Regions from separate parts of the Streptomyces thermoviolaceus genome, predicted to be linked through region 1. Evidence: riboswitches for the same ligand, from Rfam matches in the RefSeq annotation. Region 1 holds a riboswitch; each other region holds the start of a gene.
The links. Region 1 has a riboswitch for thiamine pyrophosphate ahead of thiC (phosphomethylpyrimidine synthase ThiC). Riboswitches for the same ligand answer to the same signal wherever they lie in the genome.

Region 1 (7,997 bases):
TACTTCGACGAAGCCGAACTCCTGGGTGAGTTCTGCCACTGCTTCCGCGACCTGAAAATGCGCAGGGAAGCCGTCGAGCATGCACAACGCGCCGTCGACAGCACCGACCCCCAGTACGCCCGCACCCTCGGTTTCTGCCGCATGGTGCTCGCCCAGAGCCAGCTACTGAACGGCGATTTGGAAGCCGCCATCGCCACCGCAAGCCTTGCCGTGGACGGTGGCGACTCCCTCCAGTCCTCACGCTTCCAGCGTTATGTCACCGACTTCCAGGCGGAAGTCAGCGAGCATGCGCCCCATCCCGCCGTCGTCACCTTCAACGAGCAAGTCAGCGAAGCACTCGCCCGCCTGGACGACGAGGACGAGTAACAGCTATCGCGGTCGCCAATCACGCGGCGCATCATCGTCGCGCAGGGCGGCGATACGCCGACGGTACTCGTCCGCCGTCTCCTGATCCTCCTGCACGTTCTGCATGAGCCACGTCGTCATGCTGAACTCTTGGAGCCGCCGAAGCGTGTCGTATCCGTACCAGTCGTACAGGTCCCGCCCATACGCCCGGACGAAGTCGGCGTACTGTTCATCGGTCTGCCACCCAAGACTGTGATGCTCCACCGCCGTGACCATCAGATCCCACTCGGGGTGGTCGAAGCAGAAGGCTTCGAAGTCGATCAGAACCGCCTCGTTCCGCTCGTTCACCATGAGGTTCTGCACGTGAGCGTCACCGTGCACCGGTCCCTTGGGCGTCTCGAACCTCAGCTCTCCGAATTGGTCGTGCAGCTCACGCCAACGCTTGCGAAGGAACACCCTGTCGTCGTCCGGGATCGCAGCTCGGCTGATCCGCAGTTCTTGCTTGTCGAAAGGGTCGAACGACGGCAGCTCAAGCCCGGCCGGCAGCGTCATGGAGTGCAAGTCACGCAGGACGCTGCCCAGCTCCCCATAGGTTGCCTTGCGGTCACCCTCCACGATGAGGTGCCAGAAGGTCACTGGGTGGCCCTCGACCAACAACGGCTGCTCCAGGTCGTCGACGACGCGTGCGGCCGGAAACCCTTCCGCAGCAAGCCATCGAGACACCCCTACCTCAGTGCGCGCCTTCGGCAGGTACTCCTCACCACGGGCAACGCGCACGACCACCGGGACCGAGGCCAGCCGAAACAGCGCGTTCTCCCCGAGGCGGATGAGCTCAGCGTCTCTGTCATCCAACCCAGCTACTCGGCACGCGGCACTCATCACCCGTGCAGCCTCCGCTGACGTGAACCCCTCATCCGACCGAGCAGCGTCAACCGCCATGCCCGCACCAGCTCCCCTAGTCGCGCGCGATCAACCGGCACACGACTAGAGGTGACCAACCCCGACGTGTACCAGACACGACCCGACGGTACCTACCGCAGAGATAGCAGGGCGAGAGCACATCAAGGACGACCATGATCCGCGTTCAGCAGAGCCTTATCTCTGCCAACCCACGACAGAGTCAGACGGCCTGTCGCCATGTGCGACCACCCCTCTCACTTCTCGACCGAGCCTCTGCTGCGGATCACACCCATGACGCTGCAACCGTACCGGCCGCCACTGACGATCCGGAGAGGCACCTGAACCGGGACGAGGTCGAGCCGAGTCGCTGGTTGTACAGAGCCGTCTTGCTTGGGACTCGTTGCCGAACAAGTCGTCGGCCCTCCATCTTGATTCAGATGGAGGGCCGACGATCATCGGAACCGCCGCTCTTACGGGCAGATGTGCATCAGTGCCTCAGTCGACGATCGGCAGGTACAGCCGGTGCCCCGCCTCCGCGAACTCCCTGGACTTCTGCATCATCCCCTCGGCGACCTCCTCGGCCGTCGCCCCTTCAGCCACGTCGCCGGCGAACTTCTTTGTGATGCTTTGGCTAATTTTCATCGAGCAGAACTTCGGGCCGCACATCGAGCAGAAGTGGGCCGTCTTGGCGGGTTCCGCCGGGAGGGTCTGGTCGTGGAACTCCCGTGCCGTGTCCGGATCGAGGGCCAGGTTGAACTGGTCCTCCCACCGGAACTCGAAACGGGCATCGGACAACGCGTCGTCCCACGCCTGGGCACCCGGGTGCCCCTTGGCGAGGTCGGCGGCATGCGCAGCGATCTTGTAGGTGATCACGCCGGTCTTCACGTCGTCCCGGTCGGGCAGGCCCAGGTGCTCCTTCGGGGTGACGTAGCAGAGCATGGCCGTCCCCCACCAGGCGATCATCGCGGCCCCGATGCCGGAGGTGATGTGGTCATACGCGGGGGCGATGTCGGTGGTCAGCGGGCCGAGCGTGTAGAAGGGGGCTTCGTCGCAGATCTCCTGCTGCAGGTCGATGTTCTCCTTGATCTTGTGCATCGGGACATGGCCCGGACCCTCGATCATGGTCTGGACCTCGAAGCGCCGGGCGACGCGCCCGAGTTCGCCGAGCGTGCGCAGCTCCGCGAACTGCGCCTCGTCATTGGCGTCCGCGATGCTGCCGGGCCGCAGCCCGTCCCCCAGCGAGAAGGTCACGTCGTAGGCGGCGAGGATCTCGCACAATTCCTCGAAGTGCTCGTAGAGGAAGGACTCCTTGTGGTGCGCCAGGCACCAGGCCGCCATGATCGAGCCACCCCGGGAGACGATGCCCGTCTTGCGGTGTGCCGTCAGCGGCACATAGGCCAGACGCACCCCGGCGTGCACCGTCATGTAGTCCACGCCCTGCTCGGCCTGTTCGATGACCGTGTCCTTGTAGATCTCCCAGGTCAGTTCCTCGGCCTTGCCACCGACCTTCTCCAGTGCCTGGTAGAGCGGCACCGTGCCGATGGGGACCGGAGAATTGCGCAGCACCCACTCGCGGGTGGTGTGGATGTTGCGGCCTGTGGACAGATCCATGACGGTGTCGGCGCCCCAGCGGGTGGCCCAGGTCATCTTCTCGACCTCCTCCTCGATGGAGGAGGTGATCGCGGAGTTGCCGATGTTGGCGTTGACCTTCACCAGGAACCGCTTGCCGATGATCATCGGCTCGGTCTCGGGGTGGTTGACGTTGGCCGGCAGCACGGCCCGGCCCGCCGCGATCTCCTCGCGGACGACCTCCGGAGAGACGTTCTCCCGGAGCGCCACGAACTCCATCTCCGGGGTGATCTCACCGCGCCGTGCATACGCCAGCTGGGTCACCGCCCGGCCGTCGCGGCCACGCCGCGGCTGCCGCGGCCGGCCGGGGAACACGGCGTCGAGGTTGCGCAGTCCCCCGCGTGGCGAGGTGTGCCTGATGCCGTCGTCCTCGGGCCGTACCGGACGGCCCGGATACTCCTCGGTGTCGCCACGGGCGATGATCCAGTTCTGCCGCAGCGGCGCCAATCCCCGGCGGACATCGGTGTCGACGTGCGGATCGGTGTACGGGCCCGAGGTGTCGTACAGCGACACCGAGCTGCCGTTGGTCAAGTGCACCTGACGGACCGGCACCCGGATGTCGGGGCGTGAGCCCTCGATGTATGCCTTGTGCCAGCCGATGGACTTCCCGGCCTCTCCCTGGGCATGGGACTGCGCCCCGTCGGGGGACGTCTGGGCGGAGGCAGGCGTGCTTACGTCCTTGTTGGTCATGAGACCTACTCCCTACGCCGGCATTACCCGGTAACAGGTTCGGCGGTCGACGCAGCGGTTACCGTCTGCCGATGTCTGTCGATGGACCATCGCTGTTCCACGTGAAACATCGCGAAGACGGAGGTCAGCGCCCTCTCAGCCCGGTGCTCCGAGCTCCCGCGTGTGCAAAAGGTGCCTCCACGCTAGCGTCATGCACAGCGTGCTGAACAGTGGGCCCTCCCGGTTCTTGCAATGATCGGTCGGTGACGACGACCCAGCAGTTCCCGCACCCACCGCCCGACCCACGGCGTGGCCCCGGGGCCGGGCATCGCGCGCCGACACCGGGGGAGCCCGTGTGGGCGGCTCCCGCGCCACCGGCCGAGCCGGCCCGTGCCGGTGACGGCCACCACCACGAGCACAGCCGCGCGGTTCAGGGGCACGGACACGGACACAGCCATGCCCATGGGCCCGCCGCGCCGGTCTCCCGGCATCTGCGCACGGTCATCGCCGCGGTCCTGATCCCGTTCGCGGTCGCGGTGGTGGTCGGGCTCGTCGTGCTCTGGCCCGGCGGCACTCCCGCGCACCAGCGCACCGGCGTGGGTTTCGACCGGCAGACGCAGCAGGCCACGGTCACCGCAGTGGTGAAGGCGAGCTGCACGGCCCTTCACACGTCCGGAGGAACGGCCGGCGAGGACGACCCCACCGGCCAGGCCACGGCTGCCGGAGATTCCTCGGGCCGGAGCGGTACCTGCACCAAGGCCACCGTTCGGGTGGACACCGGCAAGGACAAGGGCCGCACCTTCACCGAGATCGTGCAGCCGGACCAGCCGCGACAGCTGCACGAGGGCCAGAAGGTCGTGGTGGCCTACGAGCCGACCGCACCACGGGAGTTGCAGTACTCGGTCACCGACGTCAACCGGCGCCTTCCGGTGGGCCTGCTGGCCGGTGTCTTCGCCCTCGCCGTGGTGCTCGTCGGACGGATGCGGGGCGTGATGGCGCTGATCGCGCTGGCCATCAGCTTCGTGGTGCTGAGCCTGTTCATCCTGCCGGCGATCCTGCAGGGCTCGAATCCGCTCGTCGTGGCGGTGGTCGGATCGAGCGCCATCATGCTGCTCGCCCTGTATCTGTGTCACGGCCTGTCGGCCCGCACCTCGGTGGCCGTGCTGGGCACGCTGGTGTCCCTGGTGCTCACCGGCGCGCTGGGGTCGCTGTTCATCGGCTGGGCAGCGCTGACCGGCAATACGGACGACAACACCGGGCTCATCCACGGCCTGTATCCGTCGATCGACATGAGCGGCCTGCTGCTCGCCGGCGTCATCATCGGCTCGCTCGGCGTCTTGGACGATGTGACGGTGACCCAGACGTCGGCGGTCTGGGAACTGCACGAGGCCAATCCGTCCATGGGGTGGCGCGGGCTGTACCGGGCCGGGATCCGCATCGGGCGCGACCACATCGCATCGGTCGTCAACACCCTGGTGCTGGCGTACGCGGGCGCGGCGCTGCCTCTGCTGCTGCTGTTCTCGGTCGCCGGCAGCAGCATCGGGACCGTCGCCAACAGCGAACTGGTGGCGGAGGAGATCGTCCGCACGCTGGTCGGGTCGATCGGCCTGGTCGCTTCGGTGCCCGTCACCACCGCCCTGGCCGCGGTGGTGGTCGCCGCCGACCGGCCGGACCGGGTCACGAGGCGGAGGCCGCAGGTGGCCGGGCCAGGGGTGCCCGCGCCGGCACGCGGCGGACGGGGCAGGCGGCGCAAGCGGTGATCCCGTGGCGTCCGGCTGCGCGGCCGGCCCTCCGCCCGTGCCCCGGGGGCGCGCGGTGAAGCGTTACGCCTGCGCGCCGCCCCGTGGGGAAACGCTTCAGCCCGCGCTCTGTTCCTCGGCCAGGATCCGGTCCAGGGCCTCGTCGAGGTGGGCGTCGAAGTCGGCGAGTGCGCCTTCCTGGCCCAGCGGCACCAGCTTGTCCGTACGGTCCAGGAACGCCACCAGGGGCGCGGTGGAGGAACGGAACAACGCGCGGTCGTTGCCGACCTGCAGCCGGATCAGCACCTCGTTCAGGGAGTCGCCGTCCGCGGGCGAGATCCGCACGTCCCCGTCCCCGCACGGGGTACCCACTCCGTCGATCAGCAGCTCGCGTCCGAAGACCCAGGTCACCGGGGCGTCGCCGGGCAAGTGGAAGGTGAGCCGCACGGCATAGGGATCGCTGGTCTCGTACCGCAGCTCCACCGGAATGCGGAAGGAGAGCTCCTCGGACACGAGAAGGCTCATCATGACCTCTGCTTGTACGGACTCGCGCATCGCTACCCCGTCATCTGCCGTCGACTGGCCGGGAATCATCCTCGTGACACTGGTGGCATCTTGCTGAACGTATATGGCAGATCACAAGGAGTGAGTTTTCAGATACTGATAGCCAGTGCGAGGGAGCCGACGCGTCGTCCCATCTCGCGCTGCAGCTGCCGTGCGGCGGGCAGCAGCCGGTCGCTCTGGCGGGCGGGGAGCGACAGGGCGATGGTCGCCGCCGCGTCCCCGATGGTGAGGGGCACGGCCGCACAGACGGTGCCCAGGACGTATTCCTGCCGCTCCGTCACCGGTTCCATGCGTCCGACCCGTTCCAGGCGCCGCAGCAGCGTAGCGGCGTCCCGCACCGTGTACCGGGTGAGCGACTGCACGGGATAGCGGTCCAGGTGGTCGCGGCGGGCGTCCTCGTCGAGCTGGAACAGCAGGCACTGCCCGATCGCGTGCGCGTGTCCGGTCTCACGGAAGTCGGCCCATTCGTGCACGGCCGGATTGCCGGGTGTCTCGGACACGCACAGGATGTCGATCTCGCCGTCCCGGTACCGCGCGTAGTAGAGCGGTACACCGATCAGATCGCGCCATTGTGCGAGGGTGTGGGCGATCGTGCTGCGACGTTTCTGCTCCGCACCGCTGCTGCTGAGCCGCTCGGCCGCTTCTCCGAGGAAGAACAGCCCCCGCTCGCGGTAGAGGTAGCCCTCGTGCACCAGGGTGCGCAGCAGATGGTAGGCGGTGGGCAGGGCGAGCCCGGTCTTTCGCGCGAGCTGTTTGGCGGGGGCTCCGTGCTCGTGCTCCGCGACGGTCTCCAGCAGCCGCATCGCCCGCTGGACGGAGCCGATCAGGGTCTGGGACGACGGCGCGTGCCGCGGCTGGGCCGGTCTGCCACCGGGCCGCTCCACCGGGCCGCCGGATCGGGGCTGCGCGGGCAGTGCCGTGGAAGGGGACGGCACCCGGGGAGCAAGGGGCGCGTGCGATTCTGCGGGTGCGGTGTCAACCGTGGCCAAGGGTCACTCCCGTAGCGCGAGGGGGCAGCCCGTGCGGGGAGACACGGGTGGGGATCGCCTGCCCGCGGGGGCCTGCCCCCGCGTCGATGCCGGGACCCTATCCGCCCGTCGCCGCCCACGGTGGCGCCGCGTCGAAACTTCCCTCCCGCGAGGGACCCGGTGACGCGTGACGTCCACCGCCGTCACCGGCGCACCGGCGTCCTCACCAGTCGCCGCGCGAGGACGAGCCCGCCATGAACTTGCGCACGATGTAGATCAGCCCGCCGACCAGGGCCACGAAGATCAGCAGCTTGAACAGCAGCCCGATCACGAAGCCCACCACGGTCGCGATCAGGCCGCCGAAGACGATCAGGGCGATGGCCGGCACCGCGATCCACTTCACCCACCACGGCAGTCCCGCGAAGATTGCTCGCATTGCCCCGTCCCTGTCCTCTCGGCCGGCCCTGCGCCGGAATTGACGTCGGTGCCCCGATGCTGCTGTGCGTCGGGGCCATTTCTGTCCGCTGTCGATGCTAGGGCCGTCAGCGGGCCTCGCGTGGGCGCCGCATCCCTTGTCCTCCCCTGACCCTTCCCCTAGGGAACCCGGAGACGGACGTCAGGCTTCCGGCGGAGAGAACACCACCAGGACGCGCAGATCCTCGCTGATGTGGTGGAACTTGTGGGGCACCTGGGCCGGGACGTAGACGACACTGCCCCGTGCCACCTGGGTGGTCTCCGAGCCGACCGTGATCAGGGCGCGGCCGCTGACGACGAAGTAGACCTCGTCCTGGTTGTGCGGCTTCTGCGGGTCGTGCTCGGCCGCGTTGAGCGCGTAGAGACCGACCGACATGTTCCGTTCCCGCAGGAACTGCAGGTAGGCGCCCTGGTTGGCGGCGCGCTCCGCGTCCAGCTCGTCCAGCCGGAAAGCCTTCATCGTCCTCGCCCGTACTCGTCGCCGATTCGATCCCCACGATCAGACACAGGACGGATCGTCCAGTCAAGACGACCATGGACGCGGGGTACCGGCAGCGGTCTCCCGCACGGCCGATGGGCGGGGTGTCCGCCCCGCGGACGGCACCCCCGACCACCCCGGCGTCGTCGGGCACCCCGGCACCCCGGCCGCACCCGCCCCGGCCCGGGCGTCTCGCACAGGGGGCGTCGCGGTGTCCTGCGGTTTCCTGAG
Region 2 (7,997 bases), 1.6 Mb from region 1:
CGCCACGGCGATCACGCTGTGCCGCGACAACCAGCTGCCGATCGTCGTGTTCGAACTCCTGAAGGAGGGCAACATCGCCCGCGCCGTCAAGGGTGAGAAGATCGGCACGCTCGTGGGTGACCGGGTCGGCCAGAGCTGACCGGCAACCCCCGGGCGCGGGTCCGCCGGGACGCCACCTGTCCGGGGGACGGACGGGACGGACCCGGGCCGGGGGATGGACAATGTCCTGCCGGTCGGGAACCGTGCAGGAAGAAGACGCGACGCAGCCGGCCGCCGGCCCCGATGGGAACCGCAGCCGGGCCTACTCAAGACACGCAGGAGCAAGTGGTGATCGAAGAGACCCTCCTCGAGGCCGAGGAGAAGATGGAGAAGGCCGTCGTGGTCGCCAAGGAGGACTTCGCCGCGATCCGCACCGGCCGAGCGCACCCGGCGATGTTCAACAAGATCATGGCCGACTACTACGGCGCGCCGACGCCGATCAACCAGCTGGCTTCGTTCTCCGTGCCGGAGCCGCGGATGGCGGTCGTGACCCCGTTCGACAAGAGCGCGCTGCGCAACATCGAGCAGGCGATCCGCGACTCCGACCTGGGCGTCAACCCGAGCAACGACGGCAACATCATCCGCGTGGTGTTCCCCGAGCTGACCGAGGAGCGCCGCCGCGAGTACATCAAGGTCGCCAAGGGCAAGGGCGAGGACGCCAAGGTGTCCATCCGCTCCGTGCGCCGCAAGGCCAAGGACGCCATCGACAAGCTGGTCAAGGACGGCGAGATCGGCGAGGACGAGGGCCGTCGCGCGGAGAAGGAGCTGGACGACACCACCGCGAAGTACGTCGCGCAGGTGGACGAACTGCTCAAGCACAAGGAAGCGGAGCTGCTCGAGGTCTGATGAACGACTCTTCCTGGGGAGCGCCGCAGCAGGCCGGGCACGTCGGGCCCGTGGACCGGTCACCCGGTGGTGGACCGGTTCCGGGAGCCGTCCCGGCAGGCCCCGAGTACGGTGCGCAGGGCGCCCAGCAGACCCGCCCCTTGCCCGTCGTGCCCGAGTGGCCGGCTCACGGCGGTGACCAGGAGGAACCAGGGGCCGTCCCCGCGGGCGGCCCCCTCTTCCGCGACGAGATACCCCAGCCGCCTCCGGCCGGCCCGCCCGCCCCACCGCCGGGCCCGCAACCGGTCCCCGAGCCGCCGGGGCCTCAGCCGTTCGCCGAGCCACCGGGCGCCGCACAGCCCGCGCCGCAGCCGTACGACCCGCGGCACGCGCAGCCCGCACCGCCCCCCGGGCCGTACACCGCGCAGCCGCAACCGCAGCCGTACGCAGGGCCGCAGCCGCGGCCCCAGGACACGCCGCACACGCCGCCCGCTGCCGGGACGGCGTCGCAGAAACCGGAGCCCATGCCCGACGCCCCGCAGCCGGCGCCCGCACCGCAGAAGAAGAGCGCGGGCCGCGACCTGGGCGCGGCCATAGGGGTCGGTGTCGGCCTCGGCGTGGTGATCGTCGCGGCGCTCTTCGTCGTCAAGGCGGCCTTCGTCGGCGTCATCGCCGTCGCGGTCGTGGTCGGCCTGTGGGAGCTGACCAAGCGACTGGACGAACGCAAGGACATCAAGGCGCCGCTGGTGCCGCTCGCCGTCGGCGGCGTGGCGATGGTGCTCGCCGGATACCTCGGCGGCGCCGAGGGCGCCTGGGTGGCGACGGCGCTGACCGCGCTCGCGGTCCTGGTCTGGCGCATGGCACGACCACCCGAGGGATACCTCAAGGACGTCACGGCCGGTGTCTTCGCGACGTTCTACGTGCCGTTCCTGGCCACGTTCGTGGCGATGATGCTCACCGCCGACGACGGCCCGTTCCGCGTGCTGACCTTCCTGCTGCTCACCGTGGTCAGCGACACCGGCGCCTATGCGATCGGCTGGCGCTTCGGCAAGCACAAGCTGGCCCCGCGCATCAGCCCGGGCAAGACCCGCGAGGGCCTGGTCGGCGCGGTCGCCTTCGCCATGCTGGCCGGGGCGCTGTGCATGGAGTTCCTCATCGACGGCGGCGTCTGGTGGCAGGGCCTCCTGCTGGGTCTCGCGGTCGCCGTCAGCGCCACCCTCGGCGACCTCGGCGAATCCATGATCAAACGTGACCTGGGGATCAAGGACATGGGCACCTTGCTCCCGGGCCACGGCGGCATCATGGACCGCCTCGACTCCCTGCTCCCGACCGCTCCCGTGGTCTGGCTGCTGCTGGTCGTCTTCGTCGGCGCGGGCTGACCCGCTGCCGTTCCCCGCACGCGAGGGACCCGTCGCCCACAGGGCGGCGGGTCCCTCTGCTCATGGGGGACCCACCGGCTGCTCCGGTCAGCCGAGCGGGTCGCCGGTGTCGCGCAGTGCGGTCAGCACCGAGCCGTACATGCGGGACTTGATGGTGCCGAGGGTCTCACCGGCCCGGTCCGCCTGGGCCCGGGCGAGTTCGACGGCCGTGGAGCGCACGGCGTCCTCGGCGACCGCCCGGTCGGCGATGCCGGCGGCCGCGGCGTCGGTGCCGCCGTAGCGGCGGGCGGTGACCATGGCCTCGTGCGCGGTCTGCGGCGCCAGCCGTGCCTGGATCAGCGCCGCCATGCCGGAGGTGTAGGGGATGCCGACGTCCACTGCGGGCACGCACCAGAAGCCGCGGTCGGCACGCATCACGCGGAAGTCGTGCGCCAGGGAGAGGATCGCGCCGGCGCCGAAGGTGTGCCCCTGCAGCGCGGCCACGGTGACGACGGGCAGGGCCAGCATCCGCGCCAGCAGCTCGTGCACCGAGACCAGGTAGTCGCGGTACCGGTCGGCGTGCGCGGACAGCCACTCAAGATCCAGCCCGTTCGAGTAGATCTTGCCCGTGGCGACGGTCACCAGGGCACGAGGACCCTCGGCCTTCTCCACCTCGTCGAGCGCGGCACCGACCGCGCCGATCCACTCGGGATGGAAGCGGTTCTCACCGTCCCCCAGGTCGAGGATGAAGACGGTGTCCTGACGGTCGAGCGCGGGCATGACGGCTCCTTCGAGGGCGGTGCTGGTGCGCCCGCAAGGTAGGTGGCGGCGTGCCGCCGCGCAAGGGCGTGCGGCCGCCGCCCGGGACACCCGGCACCGCGTGAGCGGGGACGTCCGGCGGCGAGGACCGGGCCGGCACGGGCACGAAAGCGCTGTGGGCGGTGCGGGAGGCAACCTCCCCGATCCGTGACCTCCGGCCCCGAAGCAGCCCCTGCGCGCGGACGACCAGCAGGCGGGGACGGCAGCCGCACAACGGCCGGTCGCACGGGTCGCCAGGCCCTACCCGCACCGTCCGCTGCCGCTCACCGTCGGCCGCCGGTGACGGTCGGCGGCGGGGGTAACGGACGACACCCCGGGCCACCCCTCCGTATCTGCGACACTGGAACGACCATGCCCAAGCCCGGAGAACTCACATTCGTCGCGCCGCGCGGAGCCAAGAAGCCGCCGCGGCACCTTGCCGATCTCACGCCTGCCGAGCGCAAGGAGGCGGTCGCCGCGATCGGTGAGAAGCCGTTCCGCGCCAAACAGCTCTCGCAGCACTACTTCGCGCGGTACGCGCACGACCCGGAGCAGTGGACCGACATCCCCGCGGCCTCGCGGGGCAAGCTGCGCGAGGCGCTGCTGCCGGAGCTGATGACGGTCGTGCGGCATCTGTCGACCGACCAGGGCACCACCCGCAAGACGCTGTGGCGGCTGTTCGACGGCACCCTCGTGGAGTCGGTGCTGATGCGCTACCCGGACCGGGTGACCATGTGCGTCAGCTCTCAGGCCGGGTGCGGCATGAACTGCCCGTTCTGTGCCACGGGTCAGGCCGGGCTCGAGCGGAACCTGTCGACCGCCGAGATCGTGCACCAGATCGTGGACGGCATGCGGGCCCTGCGCGACGGGGAGGTGCCCGGGGGACCGGCGCGGCTGTCCAACATCGTGTTCATGGGCATGGGCGAGCCGCTGGCCAACTACAACCGGGTCGTGCGGGCCATCCGGGCGCTGACGGACCCCGAGCCGGACGGCCTGGGGCTGTCCCAGCGCGGCATCACCGTCTCCACGGTGGGCCTGGTCCCGGCGATCCACCGGTTCGCCGACGAGGGGCTCAAGTGCCGGCTGGCGATCTCCCTGCACGCCCCCGACGACGAGCTGCGCGACACCCTCGTGCCGGTGAACACCCGGTGGAAGGTGCGGGAGGTGCTGGACGCCGGCTTCGCCTACGCCCAGAAGTCGGGGCGCCGGCTGTCCATCGAGTACGCACTGATCCGGGACATCAACGACCAGGCCTGGCGCGGCGACCGGCTCGGCCGGCTGCTCAAGGGCAAGCCGGTGCACGTCAACCTGATCCCGCTGAACCCGACGCCCGGCTCGAAGTGGACCGCGTCCCGGCCCGAGGACGAGAAGGCGTTCGTGGAGGCGATCGAGGCCCACGGCGTGCCGGTGACCATCCGGGACACCCGCGGCCAGGAGATCGACGGCGCCTGCGGGCAGCTGGCCGCCGCCGAGCGGTAGGCCGACCGCAGCCCGGCCGCCGGCGAGCGGTGGCCGGGCCGCCGGGCAGGGCGAGGACCGCGCGGGCGGCCGCCCGCGGGCGGGCGGTAATCTGATCCGCGACAACTGCACACACCATTCCGACAGGGGAGCGCCACAGCGCTGAGAGTGCGGCGGAAGGGCCGCAGACCCTCTGAACCTCGCCCAGGTCATTCTGGGTAGGGAGTTCGGTCATCACTCGAGCTGTAGCGCCCTGCCCGGAACCCCGCACGAGGGGTCCGGGCAGGGCCGCGTCTCTTCCTGGCAACCATCCAGGAGGACACTCCACGTGCATCACAGAACCCTCGCCGCCGTCGCGGCCGGCCTCGGCCTGGTCGCGCTGTCCGCCTGCGGCTCCGGCAGCACCGGATCCACGGCCGCGGACACCAGGACCGTGACCGTCGTCAGCCACGACTCCTGGGCGGCCTCCAAGAGCGTCATCGCCGACTTCGAGAAGCAGTCCGGGTACAAGGTCACCGTCCTCAAGGACGGCGACGCGGGCCAGGCCGTCAACAAGGCCCTGCTGACCAAGGACAACCCGCAGGGCGACGTCTTCTTCGGCGTCGACAACACGCTGCTGTCCCGTGCGCTGTCCGGCGGCCTGTTCCAGCCGTACCGGGCCAAGGGGCTCGACCAGGTGCTGCCGCAGTACCTGGCCGACCGGGGCAAGAACCGCGTCACCCCCGTCGACACCGGCGACATCTGCGTCAACTACGACAAGAAGTACTTCGCCGACCACCACCTGACCCCGCCGTCCTCCTTCGACGACCTGGTCGAGCCGCAGTACAAGAACCTGCTGGTCGTCGAGAACCCCGCCACCGCCTCGCCCGGGCTCGGCTTTCTCCTCGGCACCGTCGCCCGGTACGGCGACCCCGGCTGGCAGGGGTACTGGAAGAAGCTGAAGGCCAACGGCGTCAAGGTGGTCGACGGCTGGGAGCTGGCCTACAACCAGGAGTTCTCCGGTTCCGCCGGAGGCCGGAAGGCCAAGGGCGACCGGCCGCTGGTCGTCTCCTACGCCTCCTCGCCGCCCGCCGAGGTCGTCTACGCCGACCCGAAGCCGAAGACCGCGCCGACCGGGGTGGCGTACGGCACCTGCTTCCGGCAGACCGAGTACGCGGGACTGCTCGCCAACGCCCGCAACCCGGAGGGCGGCAAGGCGTTCCTCGACTTCCTGATCGGCAAGGAGTTCCAGGAGGACATGCCGCTCACCATGTTCGTCCAGCCGGTGCGCAAGGGCGCCGCGGTGCCCGAGGAGTTCAGCCGCTACGGCAAGCCCGCCCCGCACCCCGAGACCATGGCGCCCGAGACCATCGCCGACCACCGTGACCAGTGGGTCAAGTCGTGGACCTCGCTCGTCCTGAAGTAGCCCGGCGCGGGGCGGTGCGCCCCCGCGGGCGGCGTTCGGGGAACGCGGCGCGGCTGGGTCTGATGGCCGTGCCCGTCGCGTTCTTCGCGGTGTTCTTCGCCTACCCCGTCGCCGCGATCGTCCGGCGCGGGCTGTACACCGACGGGGCCTGGCACCCCGGGCGGATCGCGGAGGTGCTCGGCGACAGCGGCATCCGGAACGTGCTGTGGTTCACCACCTGGCAGGCGCTCGCCTCCACCGCGCTGACCCTGCTGATCGCCCTGCCCGGCGCCTATGTGTTCGCCCGGTTCGACTTCCCCGGCCGGCAGGTGCTGCGGGCCGTGGTCACGGTGCCGTTCGTGCTGCCCACGGTCGTGGCCGGCACGGCGTTCCTGGCGCTGCTCGGGCGTGGCGGCCTGCTGGACGAGCTGTGGGGGATACGGCTGGACACCACGGTGTGGGCGATCCTGCTCGCCCATGTCTTCTTCAACTACGCGGTCGTCGTCCGCACGGTCGGCGGGCTGTGGGCGCAGCTGGACCCGCGGCAGGAGGAGGCCGCGCGCACCCTGGGCGCCACCCCGCTGACCGCCTGGCGCACCGTGACCCTGCCCGCGCTGGCGCCCGCGGTCGCCGCCGCCGCGCTCATGGTGTTCCTGTTCACCTTCACCTCCTTCGGTGTGGTGCAGATCCTCGGCGGCCCCGCCTACTCCACCCTGGAGGTGGAGATCTACCGGCAGACCTCGGAGCTGTTCGACCTGTCCACGGCCGCGGTGCTCACCCTGGTGCAGTTCGTGTGCGTGGGCGCGATCCTGGCCGTGCACGCCTGGACGGTCCGGCGCCGGGAGACCGCGCTGAAGCTGGTGGACGCGGCCGGCACCGCGCGCCGCCCGCGCGGCGCGGGCCAGTGGGCGCTGCTGGTCGCCGTCCTCCTCAGTGTCGCCGTGCTGCTCGTGCTGCCGCTGGCCGTGCTGGTGCAGCGCTCGCTCACCGCCCCGGGCTTCGGCTACTACCGGGCGCTGACGAACGCCGACGGCGGCACCTTCCTCGTCGCGCCGCTGCACGCCGTCGGCGCCTCCCTGTCCTACGCCGCGGCGGCGACCGCGATCGCCGTGGTGATCGGCGCCCTGGCCGCCGCGGCACTCGCCCGCCGGGACGCCGGCCGGATCGTGCGCGGCTTCGACGCGCTGCTGATGCTGCCGCTCGGGGTCTCCACCGTCACCGTCGGCTTCGGCTTCCTGATCGCCCTGGACGAACCCCCGCTGGACCTCAGGCAGTCCTGGATCCTCGTGCCGCTCGCCCAGGCCCTGGTCGGGGTGCCGTTCGTGGTGCGCACCCTGCTGCCGGTGCTGCGCGCGGTGGACGTGCGGCTGCGTCAGGCGGCCGCGGTGCTCGGCGCCTCCCCCTGGCGGGTGTGGCGCGAGGTGGACCTGCCGCTGGTGCGGCGGGCGCTGCTGGTGTCCGCCGGGTTCGCCTTCGCGGTGTCGCTGGGTGAGTTCGGGGCGACCGTGTTCATCGCCCGGTCGGACAACCCGACGCTGCCGGTGGCCGTGGCCCGGCTGCTCTCCCGGCCCGGCGACCTCAACTACGGGCAGGCGATGGCCCTGTCGACGATCCTGATGGTGGTGTGCGCCGTGGCTCTGCTGGTGTTGGAGCACCTGCGCGGCGCCGAGAAGACGGGGGAGCTGTGACGCTGCTGAGCCTTCGGGCCGCGACCGTGCGCCTGGGCGGCCGGACGGTCCTGGACGCCGTGGATCTGGCGGTCGCCGAGCACGAGACGGTGTGCGTGCTCGGCCCGAGCGGCAGCGGCAAGTCCACGCTGCTGCGCACGGTGGCCGGACTGCAGCCGCTGGACGGCGGACGGGTGCTGCTCGACGGCCGGGACCAGGCGGGGGTGCCGGTGCACCGGCGCGAGGTGGGCCTGATGTTCCAGGACCACCAGCTCTTCCCGCAGCGGGACGTGGCCGCCAACGTCGCCTTCGGGCTGCGGATGCGCGGCACCGCGAAGGCCGAACGGGACGTACGGGTCCAGGAGTTGCTGGAGCTGGTCGGGCTGCCCGGAGCCGGTGCCCGGTCGGTGGCCGCCCTGTCCGGCGGAGAGCAGCAGCGGGTCGCCCTGGCCCGGGCGCTGGCGCCGC
Region 3 (7,997 bases), 1.4 Mb from region 1:
GCGTGACGAAGGTCTGGCCGACCGCGAAGGCGACGGCGCCCAGCGCGATCACGATCACCGACGGCAGCAGCACGCCCAGCACCACGCAGAGGAAACCGGCGAAGGCCAGCAGCCGCCACCGCAGCCGTGCCTTGTACTGCAGCAGCACCTCGCCGAGCAGCCACAGTGCGACGACGCCGAACGCGATGTAGAGGACCGCCCAGCCCATGTACGCCCCTCTCCCCGAGGCCGTGCCGCGGTCCGGCGGATCCGCGTACGGCCGGCCTAGGCCCGCGGCGGGTGGTGCAGACCCAGGTTGTCGTAGATTTCCAGTGTCGCCGTGGAGTTGTTCAGCGTGATGAAGTGCAGCCCGGGCACATCTTCGGCCAGCAGCCGCGCGCAGAACTCCGTGGCGAAGTCGATGCCCATGGAGCGTACCGCCGCGGGATCGTCCTTCGCAGCGACCATGCGCTCCTTCACAGCCGGCGGAAAGACGGCGTTGGTCAGCTGCGGCACCCGCATCAGCGTCTTCATGCTGGTGATGGGCATGACCTCGGGGATGATCGGGGTGTCGCAGCCGGCCGCCGCGACCCGGTCCCGCAGACGCAGATAGTCCTCGGGGTCGAAGAACATCTGGGTGATGGCGTAGTCCGCACCGGCCCGGCATTTGGCGACGAAGTGCCGGATGTCGGTGTCCCAGTCCGTGGAGCGCGGGTGCATCGCGGGGAACGCCGCGACGCCGACGCAGAAGTCGCCGGAGTTCTTGATGAGTTCGACGAGTTCGGCGGCGTAGGTCAGACCCTGCGGGTGGGGCACCCACTCCCCCATCGGGTCCCCGGGCGGGTCGCCGCGCAGCGCCAGCATGTTGCGGATCCCGGCGTCGGCGTACTGCCCGATGATGTTGCGCAGGTCGGCCACGGAGTGGTCGACGGCGGTGATGTGCGCGATCGGGGTGAGCGTGGTGTCGGAGGCGATGGCCTCGGTGGCCTTCACCGTGCCGGCGCGGGTGGAGCCGCCCGCGCCGTAGGTCACCGAGACGAAGTCGGGGGCCACGGCCTCGACCCGGCGCAGCGCGTTCCACAGGTTTCTCTCGCCCTTGGGGGTGCGGGGGGCGTAGAACTCGAACGAGTACGTTCGCTTGCCGGTCGCGAGCATGTCGCGCACGGTGGGGGCGTGGTCCGACCTGATGGATGCGGTGCCGAGGGCCATACCCGCAGGTTAGCCAGGCCGCGCCGGTCCCCCAACCGGATGCCGGGCTTTTGCCCGTTTTACCGGTTTGCTGTCCACACAGTGGACAGTGCGGCGTCCGGCGGCCCGGGGCCTGTCGTCCGGCCCGGCCCGGCCGCGGGGTGCGGTGCGTCTCGGGCGACCCGAGCGGGTTCCGGTGCGTGCAGCTGCGCGGAGGTCAGAGATCACGGAGTCGGCGCGGAACGTCGGGGCGAGTGACGACAACACGGCGGATGCGCGTGCCGGCTCCGCGACGCCGGGACGATCCGAACGACGCGCCCCGGATGTCAGCGCTCCCGCAGCCGCTGCGCGAACGCGGCGGCCGCGGCGCCCGGGTCGTCGGCCTCGGTGAGCGCGCGGACCACGACGACCCGCCGGGCTCCGGCGTCCAGGACCTCGTCCAGATTGCCCAGGTCGATGCCGCCGATGGCGAACCAGGGGCGGTCGGTGTCCAGGCCGGCGGCGTAGCGCACCAGGTCGAGGCCGGGCGCGGGCCGGCCGGGCTTGGTGGGGGTGGGCCAGCAGGGGCCGGTGCAGAAGTAGTCCACGCCCTCCTGGACGGCGGCCGCGGCGGCCTCCGCCTCGCTGTGGGTGGAGCGGCCGATCAGGATGCCGTCGCCGAGGATCGCGCGGGCCGCGGGCACCGGCAGGTCGCCCTGGCCGAGGTGCAGCACGTCCGGGCGGGCGGCGTGGGCGACGTCGGCGCGGTCGTTGACGGCGAGCAGCTTGCCGTGGCGGGCGCAGGCGTCGGCGAAGACCTGGAGGTGCTCCAGTTCCTCGGCCGCCTCCATGCCCTTGTCGCGCAGCTGCACGATGTCGACACCGCCGGCCAGGACCGCGTCGAGGAACTCCTCCAGGTCGCCCTGGCGGGTGCGGGCGTCCGTGCACAGGTACAGGCGCGCATCGGCGAGCCGGTCACGGGCGGTGACGTGAGCGGTGTCGGGCATGCGTGGGTCCCCCCGTCGTCGGTGCGCACCGGCCGGATCGGCCCGGCCGGTGCGGGTGCGTCGGCGGCGTACGGGCGCGGTGCGGGACGCGCGGGGCCGGTGGGCCCGTGACGTCCCGGCCGCGGTCCGTACGCCGGCCGGTCACCGGGTGTCCGGTGGCCGGCTGGTCAGCTGAGCCGGCTGTTCGGGATGATCCGGCCGGTCAGGACGATCCGGCTGGTCAGCAGGATGATCCGGCTGGTCAGATGGCGAGCGCCTGGGCGCGGCGCTTCACCTCGGTGCCCCGATTCTCCCTCAGGGCCTGCGCGGGGGTGCCGGGCAGGGTCGGGTCGGCGGTGAACAGCCACTCGATCATTTCCTCGACCGTGAAGCCGTCGTCCCGCAGGAGCGTCAGGGTGCCGGTGAGGCCCTTGACGATCTTGCCCCCGTCGATGAAGGCGGCGGGAACCTGCAGCACCCGGTTCTCCCCCCGGCGCACGGCGATGAGCTGGCCCTCCTTGACCAGCTGCCGCACCCGCGTCACCTCGACGCCGAGCCGTTCGGCGACGTCGGGAAGGGTGAGCCAGGCGGGGACGAGAGCATCGATCTTCGCGTCAATCTCGGTCACGCAACCAAGCCTGCCATCTGCCACCGACAGTCGGAAGCCAACCGCGTCCACCTGCGACGACCCGTCGCGGCGAAGATCACACGGCAGGACGCGCGCGGGGGCGGACGAGCCGCCCGGCGGCCGGGCGGTCCGCGGCCGTGCCGTGGCCGGTTCGCGACCTCGTCGCGGTCGCGGACGACCCCGAGCCGTTCCCCCGACCGTCACGGGGCACTGCGCCTACGCGGCGACCGCCGCCTTCAGCGGACGCGACGCGTCCGGCAGCAGGGCGGGGTCGAGCGGCCGGCCGGACTCGATCAGCCGCCTGCCCTGGGCCACGTCCCGCGGCCGGCCGACGGCGAGCAGGGCGACCAGCCGGTTCTCGCGCAGCCAGCACACCGACCAGGCCGGGCCGCTCGCATCGCCGCGCCAGACCATGCTGTCGGCGTCCGTGTGATGGCCGGCGTACTGCACGAACCGGCCGAACTGCTCGGACCAGAAGTACGGCACCGGGTCGTAGACCACGTCCCGGCCCATCACCTGGGCGGCGACGGTGCGGGGGCCCTGGAGGGCGTTGTCCCAGTGGTGCACGAGCAGACGTTCGCCGTAGCGCGCGGAGGGGAAGGAGGCGCAGTCGCCGACCGCGTACACGTCCGGCACCGAGGTGCGCAGGCGGTCGTCGGCGAGCACCTCGCCGTGCGCGCCCAGCTCGATGCCGGAGCCGGCCAGCCAGGCGGTGGCGGGGCGGGCGCCGATGCCCACGACGACGGCGCCCGCGGGCAGCCGTGTGCCGTCGTCGAGCACCACCGCACCCGGCTCGGCCCGCTCGACGCGGGCGTCGGTGCGCAGCGTCACGCCGCTCTCCGCGTACCAGGCGGCCATCGGCGCGGTCACCTCGGCGGGCAGGACGCCCGCCAGCGGCCGGTCGGCGGCCTCCACGACCGTCACCGCGCAGCCCGCCTCGCGTGCGGCGGTGGCGAACTCGGCACCGATCCAGCCGGCACCGACCACGACGACGTCCTGCCGGCCGGTGAGCACCGGCCGCAGCCGGGCCGCGTCGTCCAGGGTGCGCAGCAGGTGGACGCCGGGGACGCCCTCGGTGCCCGGCAGGCGGACCGGTTCGGCGCCGGTGGCCAGCACCAGCACGTCGTAGGGCTCCGGCCCTTCGGAGGTGTCCAGCACGTGCTCCGCGGGGTGCACGGCCAGCGCCTCGCAGCCCAGGCGGAGCCGGAGCGACAGCGCCTCGAAGTCGATGTCGAAGGCGGAGCCCTCGGCCGTGCCGAGCAGCACGGCCTTGGACAGCGGCGGCCGGTCGTAGGGCTGGTGGGGTTCGGCGCCGATCAGGGTGACGGTGCCGGTGAAGCCCTCCTCGCGCAGCGCGACCGCGGTCTGCACGCCGGCCATGCCCGCCCCGACGACGACCACGCGCCGCGGACCGCCCGGGTTCTTCTCCTGCGTCTGCTCGCTCACCTGATCACCATAGACAGCCCGCGTCCCGCAGGGCACGGGGCGAGGGGACGTACGGCCCTTCTCCACGGGGGCTCGCGGGCCGGGCCGCTGCCCCGGCGGGCGGGCCCGCCCCGCTCTTACAAGATCGCGGCCCGGCGGCTAGGGTGGCCGTACAAGCATGCGCGGGAGCCCGGACGCACCGGGCTGAGAGGGAGGCTGGCGGCCTCCGACCGTACGAACCTGATCCGGGTCATGCCGGCGAAGGGAGGGGCGTTTCGCCCATGTCGTTGTCACGTACTTCGGACGTCCTCGTGATCGGGGGCGGCGTCATCGGTCTCGTCACCGCCTGGCGCGCGGCGCAGCGCGGCCTGCGCACGGCGGTGGTGGACCCCGAGCCCGGCGGCGGGGCCGCGCAGGTGGCCGCGGGGATGCTGGCCGCCGTCACCGAGCTGCACCACGGCGAGCAGACCCTGCTCGGGCTGAACCTCGCCTCCGCGCGCCGCTACCCGGACTTCGCCGCCGAGCTGTCCGAGCTGACCGGCCACGACCTCGGCTACCGCCGCTGCGGCACCCTGGCCGTCGCACTGGACGCCGACGACCGCGCTCACCTGCGCGAACTGCACGCCCTGCAGCGGGCCTCGGGTCTGGAGTCGGAGTGGCTGTCCGGGCGGGAGTGCCGGCGTCTGGAGCCGATGCTCGCGCCCGGCGTCCGCGGCGGGCTGCGGGTGGACGGCGACCACCAGATCGACCCCCGGCGGCTGGCCGCCGCGCTGGTGGCGGCCTGCGAGCGGGCCGGGGTGGTCTTCCACCGGGCGTGGGCCGAGCGTCTCGTCGTGCAACAGGACCGGGCCGCGGGCTGCGAGCTGCGCGACGGCACACGGCTCGGCGCCGAGCAGGTGGTGCTCGCGGCGGGCAGCCGCAGCGGGCAGCTCGCCGGCGTGCCCGACGACGTGCTGCCGCCGGTGCGGCCGGTGAAGGGGCAGGTGGTGCGGCTGACCGTGCCCAAGCGGTACGCGCCCTTCCTGAACCGCACCGTGCGGGCCGTGGTGCGCGGCAGCCAGGTGTACCTCGTGCCGCGGCTCAGCGGCGAGCTGGTGATCGGCGCGACCACCGAGGAGCTGGGCTGGGACACCACGGTGACCGCGGGCGGGGTGTACGAGCTGCTGCGCGACGCGCACGAGCTGGTGCCCGGCATCACCGAGCTGCCGCTGACCGAGACCCGCGCCGGGCTGCGGCCCGGCTCCCCGGACAACGCGCCGCTGCTCGGGCCGACCGAGCTGCCCGGACTGCTGCTGGCCACCGGCCACTACCGCAACGGCGTGCTGCTCACGCCCGTCACCGGCGACGCCCTGGCGCACGCCCTGACCACCGGCGAGCTGCCGGACGTCGCCCGCCCCTTCACCCCGCGGCGCTTTCGCACCGCCGTCCTCACGGAGCTGCCCGCATGAACGTCTCCGTCGCCCACGTGACCGTCTCCGTCAACGGTGAACCCCGCCAGGTGGCGCCCGGCACGTCCCTCGACGCGGTCGTGCGTTCCCTGACCGCCGCACCCTCGGGCGTGGCCGCCGCCCTCAACGAGACCGTCGTGCCACGCGCCCGCTGGGCCTCGACACCGCTGCGTGACGGCGACCGTGTCGAGGTGCTGACCGCCGTCCAGGGAGGCTGACCCATGACCGACGACCCTCTCGTCCTCGGCGGCCGCACGTTCGCCTCCCGCCTGATCATGGGCACCGGCGGGGCGCCCAGCCTGGAGGTGCTGGAGCGGGCCTTGACGGCCTCCGGCACCGAACTGACCACGGTGGCGATGCGCCGGGTCGACCCGTCGGTGCACGGCTCGGTGCTGTCCGTGCTGCGGAAGCTGGACATCCAGGTGCTGCCCAACACGGCGGGCTGCTTCACCGCCGGCGAGGCGGTGCTCACCGCGCGGCTGGCCCGCGAGGCGCTGGGCACCGACCTGGTCAAGCTGGAGGTCATCGCCGACGAGCGCACCCTGCTGCCGGACCCGATCGAGCTGCTGGACGCCGCGGAGACGCTGGTCGACGACGGTTTCACGGTGCTGCCGTACACCAACGACGACCCGGTGCTCGCCCGGAAGCTGCAGGACGCCGGCTGTGCCGCGATCATGCCGCTGGGCTCGCCGATCGGCTCCGGACTCGGCATCCGCAACCCGCACAACTTCGAGCTGATCGTGGATCAGGCCGAGGTGCCGGTGATCCTGGACGCGGGCGCGGGCACCGCCTCGGACGTGGCCCTGGCGATGGAGCTGGGCTGTGCGGGGGTGATGCTCGCCTCCGCGGTGACGCGGGCGCAGGACCCGGTGCTGATGGCCGAGGCGATGCGGCACGCGGTGACCGCGGGCCGGCTGGCCCGGCGGGCGGGCCGCATCCCCAAGCGGTTCTTCGCCGAGGCCTCCTCCCCCACCGAGGGGCTGGCCCGGCTGGACCCGGAGCGTCCCGCTTTTCCGCACACACGTGCGGACGGCGTCACAGGTCGGCCGCAGTCCGCCACCGAGGGCACCGAGCGGGACGTCGCTGTCGGGGGCGGCTCGTAGACTCGCCTGCGTGGACACGACCCTTCAGGACCCTCTGGTCGGGCAGGTGCTCGACGGCCGGTATCGCATCGACGCGCGGATAGCCGTCGGAGGCATGGCGACCGTCTACCGGGCCCTGGACACGCGGCTGGACCGCGTGCTCGCGCTGAAGGTGATGCATCCCTCGCTCGCGGCGGACGCCTCCTTCGTGGAGCGGTTCATCCGGGAGGCGAAGTCCGCCGCCCGCCTGGACCACCCGAACGTCGTCGGGGTGTTCGACCAGGGCACCGACGGGTCGTACGTCTACCTCGCCATGGAGTACGTCTCCGGCTGCACCCTGCGGGACGTGCTGCGCGAACGCGGGGCCCTGCCGGTGCGGGCCGCGCTGGACATCCTGGAGCCGGTGCTGGCGGCGCTGGGCGCCGCGCACCGCGCCGGCTTCGTGCACCGCGACATGAAGCCGGAGAACGTCCTGATAGGGGACGACGGCCGGGTCAAGGTCGCCGACTTCGGACTGGTGCGGGCGGTGGACGCGGTCACCCACACCACCGGCACGGTGCTCGGCACGGTCTCCTATCTCGCGCCGGAGCAGATCGAGGAGGGCACCGCCTCGCCGCGCGTGGACGTCTACGCGTGCGGGGTGATGCTCTACGAGATGCTCACCGGGGCCAAGCCCCACCAGGGCGAGACCCCGGCCCAGGTGCTCTACCGGCATGTGAACGAGGACGTGCCGCCGCCGTCCGCGGCGGTGCCGGGCCTGTCGGCGGAGCTGGACCAGCTGGTCTCGGCGGCCACCGCACGCACCCCCGAGGACCGTCCGGCCGACGCGGTGGCGCTGCTGGCGCGGGTGCGCGAGGCCCGCGGCCGGCTAGGCGACGAGGAGCTGGACGCGCTGCCCCCGCAGGCCCGCACCACCGGCCACGACAACGCCGAGGACCGCACCAGCGTCCTGCCGCGCGCCCTGGCGGTGCCGCGTCCGCTGCCCGTGGACGGGGACGAGGAGCCGACCGACGCCTTCCACCGCACCAGCCGGCTGGACACGCCGGTCCCGGACGCGGGCGGTCGCCGGGCGGGCGGGCTGCGCCGCCGGCGCGCGCTGCTGGCCGCCGTGGCCGCCGTCGTGCTTCTCCTCGTGGGCGGCGCCGGCCTGTGGTACATCAACGCCGGCCAGTTCACGACGGTGCCGCCGCTGCTGTCCAAGACCGAGGCGCAGGCCCGGCAGCGGCTGGAGGAGGCCGGGCTGAAGGTCGGCGGCGTCGAGCACGCCCACAGCGACACCGTC

Region 2: another riboswitch for thiamine pyrophosphate. It lies ahead of OG899_RS06645 (thiamine ABC transporter substrate binding subunit); the one in region 1 lies ahead of thiC (phosphomethylpyrimidine synthase ThiC).
Region 3: another riboswitch for thiamine pyrophosphate. It lies ahead of thiO (glycine oxidase ThiO); the one in region 1 lies ahead of thiC (phosphomethylpyrimidine synthase ThiC).

Annotation. Positions count from the first base shown of each region.
Region 1 covers NZ_CP109280.1:3,123,708-3,131,704, reverse strand. The annotation lists gene OG899_RS13695 (sporulation protein) at 1-366, shown strand, start outside; gene OG899_RS13690 (aminoglycoside phosphotransferase family protein) at 370-1,284, opposite strand; gene thiC (phosphomethylpyrimidine synthase ThiC) at 1,741-3,564, opposite strand; TPP riboswitch at 3,557-3,734, opposite strand; gene OG899_RS13680 (YibE/F family protein) at 3,807-5,303, shown strand; gene OG899_RS13675 (SsgA family sporulation/cell division regulator) at 5,400-5,837, opposite strand; gene OG899_RS13670 (IclR family transcriptional regulator) at 5,936-6,673, opposite strand; gene OG899_RS13665 (DUF5326 family protein) at 7,038-7,250, opposite strand; gene OG899_RS13660 (cupin domain-containing protein) at 7,431-7,748, opposite strand.
Region 2 covers NZ_CP109280.1:1,537,480-1,545,476, reverse strand. The annotation lists gene pyrH (UMP kinase) at 1-139, shown strand, start outside; gene frr (ribosome recycling factor) at 328-885, shown strand; gene OG899_RS06660 (phosphatidate cytidylyltransferase) at 885-2,243, shown strand; gene OG899_RS06655 (enoyl-CoA hydratase-related protein) at 2,331-3,002, opposite strand; gene rlmN (23S rRNA (adenine(2503)-C(2))-methyltransferase RlmN) at 3,393-4,499, shown strand; TPP riboswitch at 4,614-4,721, shown strand; gene OG899_RS06645 (thiamine ABC transporter substrate binding subunit) at 4,807-5,883, shown strand; gene OG899_RS06640 (ABC transporter permease) at 5,946-7,550, shown strand; gene OG899_RS06635 (ABC transporter ATP-binding protein) at 7,547-7,997, shown strand, end outside.
Region 3 covers NZ_CP109280.1:4,570,531-4,578,527, reverse strand. The annotation lists gene OG899_RS19955 (hypothetical protein) at 1-208, opposite strand, end outside; gene metF (methylenetetrahydrofolate reductase [NAD(P)H]) at 265-1,188, opposite strand; gene thiE (thiamine phosphate synthase) at 1,494-2,153, opposite strand; gene OG899_RS19940 (Rv2175c family DNA-binding protein) at 2,395-2,760, opposite strand; gene OG899_RS19935 (NAD(P)/FAD-dependent oxidoreductase) at 2,977-4,206, opposite strand; TPP riboswitch at 4,358-4,470, shown strand; gene thiO (glycine oxidase ThiO) at 4,467-5,633, shown strand; gene thiS (sulfur carrier protein ThiS) at 5,651-5,851, shown strand; partial or broken gene OG899_RS19920 (thiazole synthase) at 5,855-6,646, shown strand; gene pknB (Stk1 family PASTA domain-containing Ser/Thr kinase) at 6,747-7,997, shown strand, end outside.